DNA from 2 places in the Massilia sp. FBCC-B171 genome. Region 2 is predicted to be linked to the other one. Evidence: predicted binding sites of a transcription regulator. Region 2 holds the regulator's gene; the other holds the start of a gene.
What was found. The regulator sigma-54, encoded in region 2, starts transcription at its own class of promoters, with help from an activator protein. The targets are predictions, from matches to a motif close to TGGCANGNAANCTGCTTT.

Region 1: a site for sigma-54 is predicted at 3,392-3,409, ahead of prpB (methylisocitrate lyase). Genes of this name have one in related genera too.

What each region holds. Positions count from the first base shown of each region.
Region 1 is NZ_CP101443.1:3,774,433-3,779,869, forward strand. It holds gene acnD (Fe/S-dependent 2-methylisocitrate dehydratase AcnD) at 1-749, opposite strand, end outside; gene NMB41_RS17085 (GNAT family N-acetyltransferase) at 746-1,285, opposite strand; gene prpC (bifunctional 2-methylcitrate synthase/citrate synthase) at 1,292-2,443, opposite strand; gene prpB (methylisocitrate lyase) at 2,468-3,352, opposite strand; gene prpR (propionate catabolism operon regulatory protein PrpR) at 3,554-5,161, shown strand; gene NMB41_RS17105 (Lcl domain-containing protein) at 5,174-5,437, opposite strand, start outside.
Region 2 is NZ_CP101443.1:4,905,620-4,911,056, reverse strand. It holds gene lptA (lipopolysaccharide transport periplasmic protein LptA) at 1-406, shown strand, start outside; gene lptB (LPS export ABC transporter ATP-binding protein) at 409-1,170, shown strand; gene NMB41_RS22285 (RNA polymerase factor sigma-54) at 1,185-2,657, shown strand; gene hpf (ribosome hibernation-promoting factor, HPF/YfiA family) at 2,720-3,076, shown strand; gene NMB41_RS22275 (enoyl-CoA hydratase/isomerase family protein) at 3,174-4,259, shown strand; gene rapZ (RNase adapter RapZ) at 4,433-5,293, opposite strand; gene hprK (HPr(Ser) kinase/phosphatase) at 5,429-5,437, opposite strand, start outside.

The DNA.
Region 1 (5,437 bases), 1.1 Mb from region 2:
ATGCCCGGCTGTGGTTTACCGGTCAGTTCGACGCCGATGATGTCCGGCAGGCGCATCCAGGACGCCCGGCCCAGCATGACGCTCTCGGCTTCCAGGCCGCCCACGCCGATCGCGATCACGCCCAGCGCGTCGACCATCGGGGTGTGCGAATCGGTGCCGACCAGGGTGTCGGGGAAGGCGATGCCGTCCTTGACTTGCACAACGGGGCTCATGCGCTCGAGGTTAATCTGGTGCAGGATGCCGTTCCCGGGCGGGATCACGTCGACGTTCTTGAAAGCCTTCTTGGTCCAGTCGATGAAGTGGAAGCGGTCTTCGTTGCGGCGGTCTTCGATGGCGCGGTTCTTTTCGAAAGCGTCCGGATCGAAGCCGCCGCATTCGACGGCCAGCGAGTGGTCGACCACGAGCTGGGTCGGCACCACCGGGTTCACCAGCGCCGGATTGCCGCCCTCCAAAGCGATGGCGTCGCGCAGGCCGGCCAGGTCGACCAGGGCCGTCTGGCCCAGGATGTCGTGGCAGACCACGCGCGCCGGGAACCAGGGGAAGTCGAGGTCGCGCTTGCGTTCGATGAGCTGTTTCAGGGACGGCACCAGGGCCATCGGCTCGCAGCGGCGCACGAGGTTTTCGGCCAGCACGCGCGAGACGTAGGGCAGCTTGTCCCAGGCGCCGGCTTCGATACTATCGACGGCGTCGCGCGCATCGAAGTAATGCAGGTTGGTGCCGTGCAGGGGTTTGCGGTAGGCGTTGTTCATGATTGTGGTGTTACCAGTGAGAGTTGTCGGTGCTGCTTGGCGCAGTAGATCCCGTCATGGAGGAAGGCGTCCGGCTCGCGGCCAAACTGAACGAAGCCGAAGCGCTCGTACAGCCCTTCGGCTGCCGTATTGCCCTCGCTGACCGTGAGCGTGATCTGGCGCAGGTAGCCGAGCGCGCGTGCGGAATCGATCAGATGCGCGACGAGGGCTGCGCCGATGCCGCAGCGCTGGCGCCGGGGGTCGACGACCAGCGCGTTCAGGCTGGCCGAGTGGCGAATTTTTTCTCCGTCCTGCGTGCGCAGGCAGATCGCGCCCACCAGGTCCGTGCCATGGAAGGCGCCGAACCAGTATTCGCCCGCCTTTGCCAGCCTCGCTTCGGCCCACGACAGCGGCTGGGCCAGCGCTTCTTCAACCGAAGGACGGAAAGCGTGCGGAAAGGCGCGCAGGCCCGCCAGCCGCAGCGCGCGGTACTGCGCGGCATCGGCAGAGCCGAGCCGGCGCAGCAGGAACGCGGCAGTGGGCGGATGGTGAAGCATGTGCGGTCAGGTACGGTCGGCGATCGGCACGAACTGCAGGTCTTCCGGACCGACATAATTCGCGCTCGGGCGGATGATCTTGTTGTCGATGCGCTGCTCGATCACGTGCGCGGCCCAGCCGGACGTGCGCGAGATGACGAACAGCGGCGTGAACATCGCGGTCGGCACGCCCATCATGTGGTACGAGACAGCCGAGAACCAGTCCAGGTTAGGGAACATCTTTTTGACTTCCCACATCACCGATTCGAGGCGCTCGGCGATGTCGAACATCTTGGTCGAACCGGCCGCCTGCGACAGCGAACGCGCCACTTCCTTGATGACGACATTGCGTGGATCGCTGATGGTGTAGACCGGATGCCCGAAGCCGATCACGACTTCCTTGTTTGCCACGCGGTTGCGGATGTCGGCTTCGGCTTCGTCGGCGTTCTCGTAGCGCTTCTGGATGTCGAGCGCCACTTCGTTGGCGCCGCCGTGCTTCGGACCGCGCAGCGCGCCGATGGCGCCGGTGATGGCCGAGTGCATGTCGGAGCCCGTGCCGGCGATGACGCGCGCGGTGAAGGTCGAGGCATTGAATTCGTGCTCGGCGTAGAGGATGAGCGAGGTGTGCATCGCTTTCACCCACTCTTCGCGCGGCGCGTGGCCGTGCAGCAGGTGCAGGAAGTGGCCGCCGATCGAGTCGTCGTCGGTTTCGGTTTCGATGCGCTTGCCGTTATGGCTGTAGTGGTACCAGTAGAGCAGCATCGAGCCGAACGATGCCATCAAGCGGTCCGCGATGTCGCGTGCGCCCGGCACATTGTGGTCGTCCTTTTCCGGCAGCGTGCAGCCCAGCGCTGAGACGCCGGTGCGCATCACGTCCATCGGGTGGCTGGCGGCCGGCAGCGCTTCGAGCGCCAGTTTGACCGATTGCGGCAGGCCGCGCAGGGATTTGAGCTTGGCCTTGTAGCCTTTCAGTTCGCCGCTGTTCGGCAGTTTGCCGTGCACCAGCAGGTAGGCGATCTCTTCGAATTCGCTGGAGGTGGCGACGTCGAGGATGTCGTAGCCGCGGTAGTGCAGGTCGTTGCCGGTCTTGCCGACCGAGCACAGGGCCGTGTTACCGGCGGTGACACCCGACAGGGCGACGGATTTTTTTGGCTTGAAGGCTGGTGCTTGTTCGGTCATGTCGATCTCCAGTTCAGGTTTCAATTATTTTTTCTGCGCAGCGAACAGTGCATCGAGGTGCTGTTCGAAGTCGTGATAGTTGATGCGGTCGTACAGCTCGGCGCGGGTCTGCATGGTATCGAGCACGGCCTTCTGGCCGCCGTCGCGGCGAATCGCAGTGTAGACGTTTTCGGCGGCCTTGTTCATGGCGCGGAAAGCGGACAGCGGGTACAGGACGATGCCGACGTCGGCCGTTTTCAGCTCATCGACGGTGAACAGCGGGGTCGCACCGAATTCGGTGATGTTGGCCAGGATCGGCACGCCGACCGCCTTGGCGAAGCGCGAATACATGCCCAGGTCCGTCATCGCTTCCGGAAACACCATGTCGGCGCCCGCTTCGACGCAGGCCACGGCGCGCTCGATGGCGGCGTCGATGCCTTCCACTGCCAGCGCATCGGTGCGCGCCATGATCACGAAGCTCTCGTCGGTGCGCGCGTCCACTGCGGCCTTGATGCGGTCGACCATTTCCTGCTGCGAGACGATTTCCTTGCCCGGACGGTGGCCGCAGCGCTTGGCGCCGACCTGGTCTTCGATGTGGATGGCGGCGGCGCCGAACTTGATCATCGATTTCACGGTGCGCGCGACGTTGAAGGCCGAGGAACCGAAGCCGGTGTCGACGTCGACCAGCAGCGGCAGGTCGCACACGTCGGTGATGCGGCGCACGTCGGTCAGCACGTCGTCCAGGTTCGAGATGCCGAGGTCAGGCAGGCCGAGCGAACCGGCGGCGACGCCGCCACCGGAGAGGTAGATGGCCTTGAAGCCGGCACGCTTGGCCAGCAGCGCGTGGTTCGCATTGATGGCGCCGACAACTTGCAGCGGGGATTCTTCCTGGACGGCGATACGGAACTTGGCGCCTGCGGATTGGATCATGGGGTCTCCTGGGGTGATCGGCAAAATAATGTCCTATGCATTGCAAGGAGCGTGCCAGTATGCCTGCTGCTGTTGGACCTGCCGAAAACGACATCGTTTCAATCACTTAGCGCGCGCGGTGCTCAGCTTTGCGACAGCGCAGTGTTTCAGTTTTGCGTTCCAGATGAAACAAGTGGAACACTGTTGCAGTAGAATTGCAACATGCGCCCTCTTCCCCCTGCTTCCCAAGACGCCGACAAGCCCGTCATCTGGACCGTCTCGGTCTCGCGCCTGTCCGAGCTGTTTCGCGACATTACGCTCGAGTACGACCACCTTGCCACCATCGAGCCGATCGACCTGGGCTTCGACGAAGCGACGCGCCACATCCGCGAGCGCATGGCCAGCGAACGCTGCGACGTCGTCATTGCCGCCGGCTCGAACGGCGCCTACCTGAAAGGCCGGGTCTCGGCGCCGGTGATCGTGGCCAAGGCCAGCGGCTATGATGTGATGGGGGCGCTGGCGCGGGCACGCAAGGTATCCAGACGCATCGGCGTGATCAGCTACCAGCAGCCGCTGCCGGAACTGGCCGAGTTCAGCGCGACCTTTGGTCTACCCGTCGCCCAGCGCAGTTATGTCACGCGCGAGGATGCGCGCGCGGCGATGGACGAGATGAAGGCGGCCGGCATCGAGGTCATCGTCGGCGCCGGCCTGATCACCGACCTGGCCGAGGAAGCGGGCCTCACCGGCATTTTCCTGTATTCGGCCGCCTCGATCCGCCAGGCCTTCGACGACGCGCTCGAGCTGGCACGCCTGACCCACCTGGAAGCGAACCGCATCCGGCGCGGGCCCGCCAACGAGTCGCGGCGCGCGCGGCGCGGCCTGAACGACCTGCGCGGCGAGTCCGAAGCCATGGAGCGCTTGCGCCAGACGGTGGTGCTGTATGCGCGCTCGCCGGCCACGGTATTGATCCATGGCGAGACCGGCAGCGGCAAGGAGCTCGTCGCCCAGGCGATCCACCGCGAAGGGCCGCGCAGCCTGGGGCCGAACCGGCCGTTTGTGGCGGTGAATTGCGGGGCGATTGCCGAGTCGCTGCTCGAATCCGAACTGTTCGGCCACGAGGAAGGCGCGTTTACCGGCGCGCGGCGCGGCGGCCACGCGGGCCTGTTCGAGGCGGCGAACCGCGGCACCTTGTTCCTGGACGAGATCGGCGAAATGCCGCTGGCGCTGCAGACGCGCCTGCTGCGGGTGCTGGAAGAGCGCGAAGTGATGCGGGTCGGCGGCACGCGGCCGGTGCCGATCGACGTGCGGGTGGTGAGCGCCACCCACTGCGACCTGGAAGCGCGGGTGCGCGAGGGACGCTTCCGGGCCGACCTGTTCTACCGGCTGGCGGTGCTGCGCCTGGCCCTGCCGCCGCTGCGCGCGCGCCTGCCTGATATCGTGCCGCTGGCCGAATGGTCGCTCAAGCAGTCGCTGGCGGCGCTTGGCGCGAAGCCCCATCCGAACCTGCACGCGGAGATCAATGCCTGCGCGCCGCTCCTGCTGCGCCATGCCTGGCCGGGCAATGTGCGCGAGCTGCGCAACCTGATGGAGCGCCTGGCGCTGTTCCTCGCGGCCGAGCCGCTGCAGTCGCTGACGCCGAATTTTTTACTGGGGATTGCGCCTGAACTGGGCGCTCCGGAGGCCGCGCTGACGCCGGCGCTGCCGGAGACTGCGGCCGGCGAAAGCATCGCCGCCGTGCTGGCGCGCTTTGGCGGCCAGCGCGACGCCGCCGCGCGCCACCTCGGCATCAGCCGCACGACCCTGTGGCGGCGGCTGAAGGCCGAAACATAAACGCCCTGGCGATTACTTCATGCAGGTGACGTAGGCCTTGTTTTCCTTCGGGTAGGCATTCGATGCGCCGCTGCCGAGGTTGACCGCGAAGTGCGTGTCGGCCGTGCTGCCGGCGGTCGCGCTCCAGGCGTCGCCGGTCGCCCAGCCCTGCCCGCTCAGCGTGCCGGTCGCGACCAGGGCCGCCAGCTCGAATTGTCCCGGCAGCTTCCAGCCGGTCGTGCCCTGAATCTTCGTGTTCTTGCAGTAGGCGTCGGCCTGGGCCCAGGTCAGGGCGAC
Region 2 (5,437 bases):
CTATATGAGCGTCACGCTCACCGCGGGCCCGGGCCGCGTCGCCACCTTCCGCCAGAAGCGCGACGGCGGTCCCGACCTGTGGATGGAAGGGCAAGCCGAACGCATCGAATACGACGAGCGCGTGGAAGTGGTCAAGCTGTTCTCGAAGGCGGTGGTGAAAGAGCTCGAAAATGGACGCCTGACCAACGAACTCGATGGCGCCTACATCTCCTACGACAGCCGGCGCGAAGTGGCGAGCGTGCGCAACGACCCGAGCGGCGAGAGCAAGGTTGGCGGCGGACGCGGCACCCTGATCATCGCACCGCGCCGCACGGCGCCCGCCGCCGCGCCGGCCGCCGCTCCCGCGGCCGCCACGCCGGCGCCGAGGGCGGCTGCCCCTTCGACTTCAGCGGCGGGCAAGCAATGATGATGAAAGACGTTGCCGACACCCGCAGCACCCTGGTCGTGCGTGGCCTGCAAAAAAGCTACGGCAAGCGCCTGGTCGTGCGCGACGTGTCGCTGGAAGTGGGCTGCGGCGAAGTCGTCGGCCTGCTCGGCCCCAACGGCGCCGGCAAGACCACCTCGTTCTACATGATCGTCGGCCTCGTGCCGTCGGACGCCGGCACCATCGAGATCAACGGCGCCGACATTTCGAGCCTGCCGATCCACCGGCGCGCGGTGATGGGTTTGTCTTACCTGCCGCAGGAAGCCTCGGTGTTTCGCAAGCTGACGGTGGAAGACAATATCCGCGCCGTGCTCGAACTGCAGCACGACGAGAACGGCAAGGCCTTGAGCAAGGCGGCGATCAACGAGCGGCTCGATTCGCTGCTGGGCGAACTGCAGATCGAAAAGCTGCGCGAGAACCCGGCGCTGTCGCTGTCGGGCGGTGAACGCCGGCGCGTCGAGATCGCGCGTGCGTTGGCCACCAACCCGCGCTTCGTGCTGCTCGACGAACCGTTCGCCGGCGTCGACCCGATTGCCGTGATCGAGATCCAGCGCATCGTGCGCTTCCTGAAGGAGCGCGGCATTGGCGTGCTGATCACCGACCACAACGTGCGCGAGACGCTGGGCATCTGCGACCGCGCCTACATCATCAACCAGGGCGCGGTGCTGGCGTCGGGACGTCCCGACGACATCATCGCCGACGAGTCGGTACGGCGCGTCTACCTGGGCGAACACTTCCGCATGTAGTCTACGAACGGGCCATGAAACAATCCCTGCAACTCCGGACTTCGCAGCACCTGGCGCTCACGCCGCAGCTTCAACAGTCGATCCGGCTGCTGCAGCTGTCGACGCTCGAACTGCACCAGGAGATCGAGCAAATCCTGTCCGACAATCCGCTGCTCGAGCGCCTCGACGATCCGCTCGACCACTCGGTGCGCCTGCTGGCCGACGGCGCGATCAACGACGCGCCGCCGCAGGCGCCCGAAGCGCCCGCGCCCAACGGTGAAGACGCGCCCCCCGCGCCGGACGCGGGCGAAGGCGCGGAGGGCGGCGGCGAGGTCGAACGCGCCGACGCCGACGCCGACTGGGGCGAGGGCACGCGCAGCGCCGGCAGCGAGAACGACGACGACGGGCGCCCGCAGCTGGGCGGCATCGGCGTCACGCTGCGCGAGCACCTGATGGAGCAGGTGCGGGTGACGGGCGTGACCGACCGCGACCGCGTGCTGGCCGAGCTGGTGATCGACGCCATCGACGACAACGGCTACCTGGAAGAGCAGTTGGATGAGATCCACGCGCGCCTGCCCGAGGAACTCGAGATCGAGATGGATGAGCTGCGCTGCGCGCTGGCGCTGGTGCAAAGCCTCGATCCGGTCGGCGTCGGTGCGCGCAGCGCCTCCGAATGCCTGGCGCTGCAGATCCGCAGCATGCCGGGCGTGCCGCTGGTGACGCGGCGCATGGCCCTGAAAATCGTCGAGGGCTATCTCACCTGGTTCGCGCAGCGCGAATTCAACAAGCTGAAAAAGGCGCTCGACTGCGACGACGAAGACCTGCGCGAAGCGCAAGCGGTGATCCGCCAGTGCAATCCGCATCCCGGCGCGGCCTTTGCATCGAGCGTGTCGGGCTATGTCGTTCCGGACGTTATTGTCCGCAAGACGAAGGGCGGCTGGGCCGTCACGCTGAACAACGAAGTCATGCCGCGCCTGCGCGTGAACAACGTGTATGCCAACCTGCTCAAGGGCGGAAAAGGCGAAGGCCAGATGAGCGCGCAGCTGCAGGAAGCGAAGTGGCTGATCAAGAATATGCGCCAGCGCTTCGACACGATCCTGCGTGTTTCGCAGGCAATTGTGGAGCGTCAGCGCAACTTTTTCAGCCATGGCGCGGTTGCGATGCGTCCCCTTGTGCTTCGCGAGATTGCTGATACACTGGGTCTGCACGAGAGCACCATTTCTCGTGTAACAACTCAGAAATTCATGCTGACCCCGCACGGCATGTTTGAGCTGAAGTATTTCTTCGGAAGCCACGTCGCCACCGAAGCGGGGGGCGAAGCATCGTCTACGGCGATACGGGCGCTTATCGCGCAGCTGACAGGAGCAGAGGACCCAAAGAACCCATTATCCGACAGTAAGATCGCGGAAATGCTCGGGGAACAAGGCATGGTCATTGCGCGCCGCACGGTTGCCAAATACCGCGAGGCACTCAAGATTCCTCCCGTCAGTCTCCGCAAATCCTTGTAACAGCGGCCCCAGGCGCGACCCAAGCGCGAATGCGGCGCCGCGCATTTATCTAAGGAGTGTGTATGAATCTCACCATCAGTGGCCACCACCTCGACGTCACCCCCGCCATTCGTGAATACGTACAGAACAAGCTCGAACGCATCACCCGCCATTTCGATCAAGTGATCGATTCCCACGTGATCCTCGCCATCGACAATCTCACCGAAAAAGACAAAAGGCAAAAAGCCGAGATTAACTTGCGCCTGTCCGGCAAGATGGTGCACGTGGAAAGTGTGGCGCACGACCTGTATGCCGCCATCGACCTGTTGATGGACAGGCTGGATCGTCAGGTGATGAAGTACAAGTCGATTCTGAAAGACCATGGTCACGAGGCGCTCAAGCGCCGTCCTGAAGGCGGAGAGGCCGCTGCTGCGTTCTGATCAGCACTGAGCACCGTCTGAACGAGGGCGCCGCAAGGCGCCCTTTTCAATTGCGCGTGCGGGTAAAATGCATGTCTCTTCAACCATGCTACCCACCATGACCGATCACGTCCTGACCCGCGTTGCCAACGGCACCGGCATCATCACCCTTGACCGTCCGAAAGCCCTCAATTCGCTGTCGCTGGCGATGGTGCGGCGCCTGACCGAGATTTTGCTGGCCTGGCGCGACGACGCGTCGGTGGCCGCCGTTGTGCTCACCAGCAGCAGCGAAAAAGCGCTGTGTGCGGGCGGCGACATCCGCTTCTTCCACGAAGCCGGCCACGCCACGCCAACCGGCGGCAGCGCGCTGCTGGAAGATTTCTTCACCGAAGAATACGCGCTGAACCATTTAATTTACTTCTATCCGAAGCCGTATATCTCGCTCATGGATGGCGTGGTGATGGGCGGCGGCATGGGCATCGCCCAGGGCGGTCCCGAGACGGGCCTGCGCATCGTGACCGAGCGCACGAAGATGGCCATGCCGGAAGTGAACATCGGCCTGTTCCCGGATGTCGGCGGCAGCTATTTCCTGTCGCACGCGCCTGGGCAGCTGGGCAATTACCTTGGCTTGACGGGCTTGACGATCAGCGCGGCGGACGCGCTGTATGTGGGCCTGGCCGACGTCTTCGTGCCGGGCGCGCAGGTTCCCGAACTGAACGCGCTGATCGACACGACGCCGGGTGCGCAGCTGGCGGACGCGATCCGCGCGTTTGGCGCACGCTTTGCCGCCGATGCGGGCGAGAGCGTATTGCAGACGCAGCGCGCTGCGATCGACAGTCATTTCGGCGCCGCTTCGGTAGCCGCCATCATGACCTCGCTCGAAGGCGACGAGACGCCGTTCGCACAGAAGGCCTTATCGGCGATGCGCCAGCGTTCGCCGCTGATGATGTGCGTGACGCGCGAGATGCTGCTGCGTGGCGCCGCGATGAACGTGGCCGACTGCCTGCGCATGGAGCGCTCGCTGGTGCGCCGCAATTTCGAACACGGCGAAGTGTTGGAGGGCGTGCGCGCGCTGGTGATCGACAAGGACAATGCGCCCCAGTGGAAGCCTGCCAGCCTGGCAGAGGTGACGCCCGAGATGGTGGACCAGTTTTTCGCGCCGGTGTGGCCGGATCACGCGCATCCGCTGCGGCATTTGGATTGAACGTCGGTTGGGCACGGAGTGCCCACGCGGTACGGGCGCTACCTTACGGCCCGCGGCCCCGCCGTCATCCAACACGCGGCGCCTGAAAAAATCACCCTGACCGGCACGCGAACGTTGTACCGCGTGGGCACAGAGTGCCCACCCTACCCAACCCAAAATGGCACGGTGGGTCGTTACGACTGCTCGCGATGCCTCAGCACCACGCGCTCGGTCTCGTTGAAATAAGCGGCGAGTCGCTCGGCCATGTAGACCGAGCGATGCTGCCCGCCCGTGCAGCCGACCGCCACCGTCAGGTAGCTGCGGTTATCGGTCTTGAACGAGGGCAGCCACTTTTCCACGAACTTGCAGATATCCTGCAGCATCTCGGTGGCGCTCGGCTGGGCGTCGAGGAAGGCGATGACGGGGGCGTCCTTGCCGGTCAGCGGGCGCAGGGCGAGGTCGTAGTACGGGTTCGGGATGGCGCGCACGTCGAACACGAAGTCGGCGTCGAGCGGCACGCCGACCTTGAAGGCGAAGGATTCGAAGAACAGGGTCAGCGGTGCGTGCTGGACTTCCGCCAGTTCCTTGATCCAGGCGCGCAGCTTATTCGCCGAGGCTTCGGAGGTGTCGATCACGTGACCGAGCTGCTCGATCGCGCCGAGGCGCTCGCGCTCTTCGGCAATACACTCGATGAGGGTGCGGCGCGCGGCCGGATTCTGGCCTGGCAGCAGGGTGTGCGACAACGGATGGCTGCGCCGCGTTTCCGAAAAACGCGCCACCAGCGAGTGGGTGCTCGAGGTCAGGAACAGCACCTTGACCTGATGGCCTTCATCCTTGAGCGTACGCACCGTGACGGGCAGCTCGGCCAGCGATTCGGCGCTGCGCGCGTCGACCGCGACGGCCAGCTTGGCCGTGGTGCCGGAGACGGAATCAACCAGCTGCGGCAGCAAGGCCGGCGGCAGATTGTCGACGCAGTAGTAACCCGCGTCTTCCAGGACATTCAGGGCAACCGACTTGCCCGAGCCGGAGATACCGGTGATGAGAACAATGTGCATGCCCCGATGATACCGCAACAGGGCATTCCTTGTCGTCGGTGCCTTGCCAGAATCGGCGGGTTCAGCGTCATTACGTTCCGATCGTGCCTGTTGCAGGGGAATGCCGGGGTGTTTTATTCAGGCTGTTTGGAACACTCAATCCCC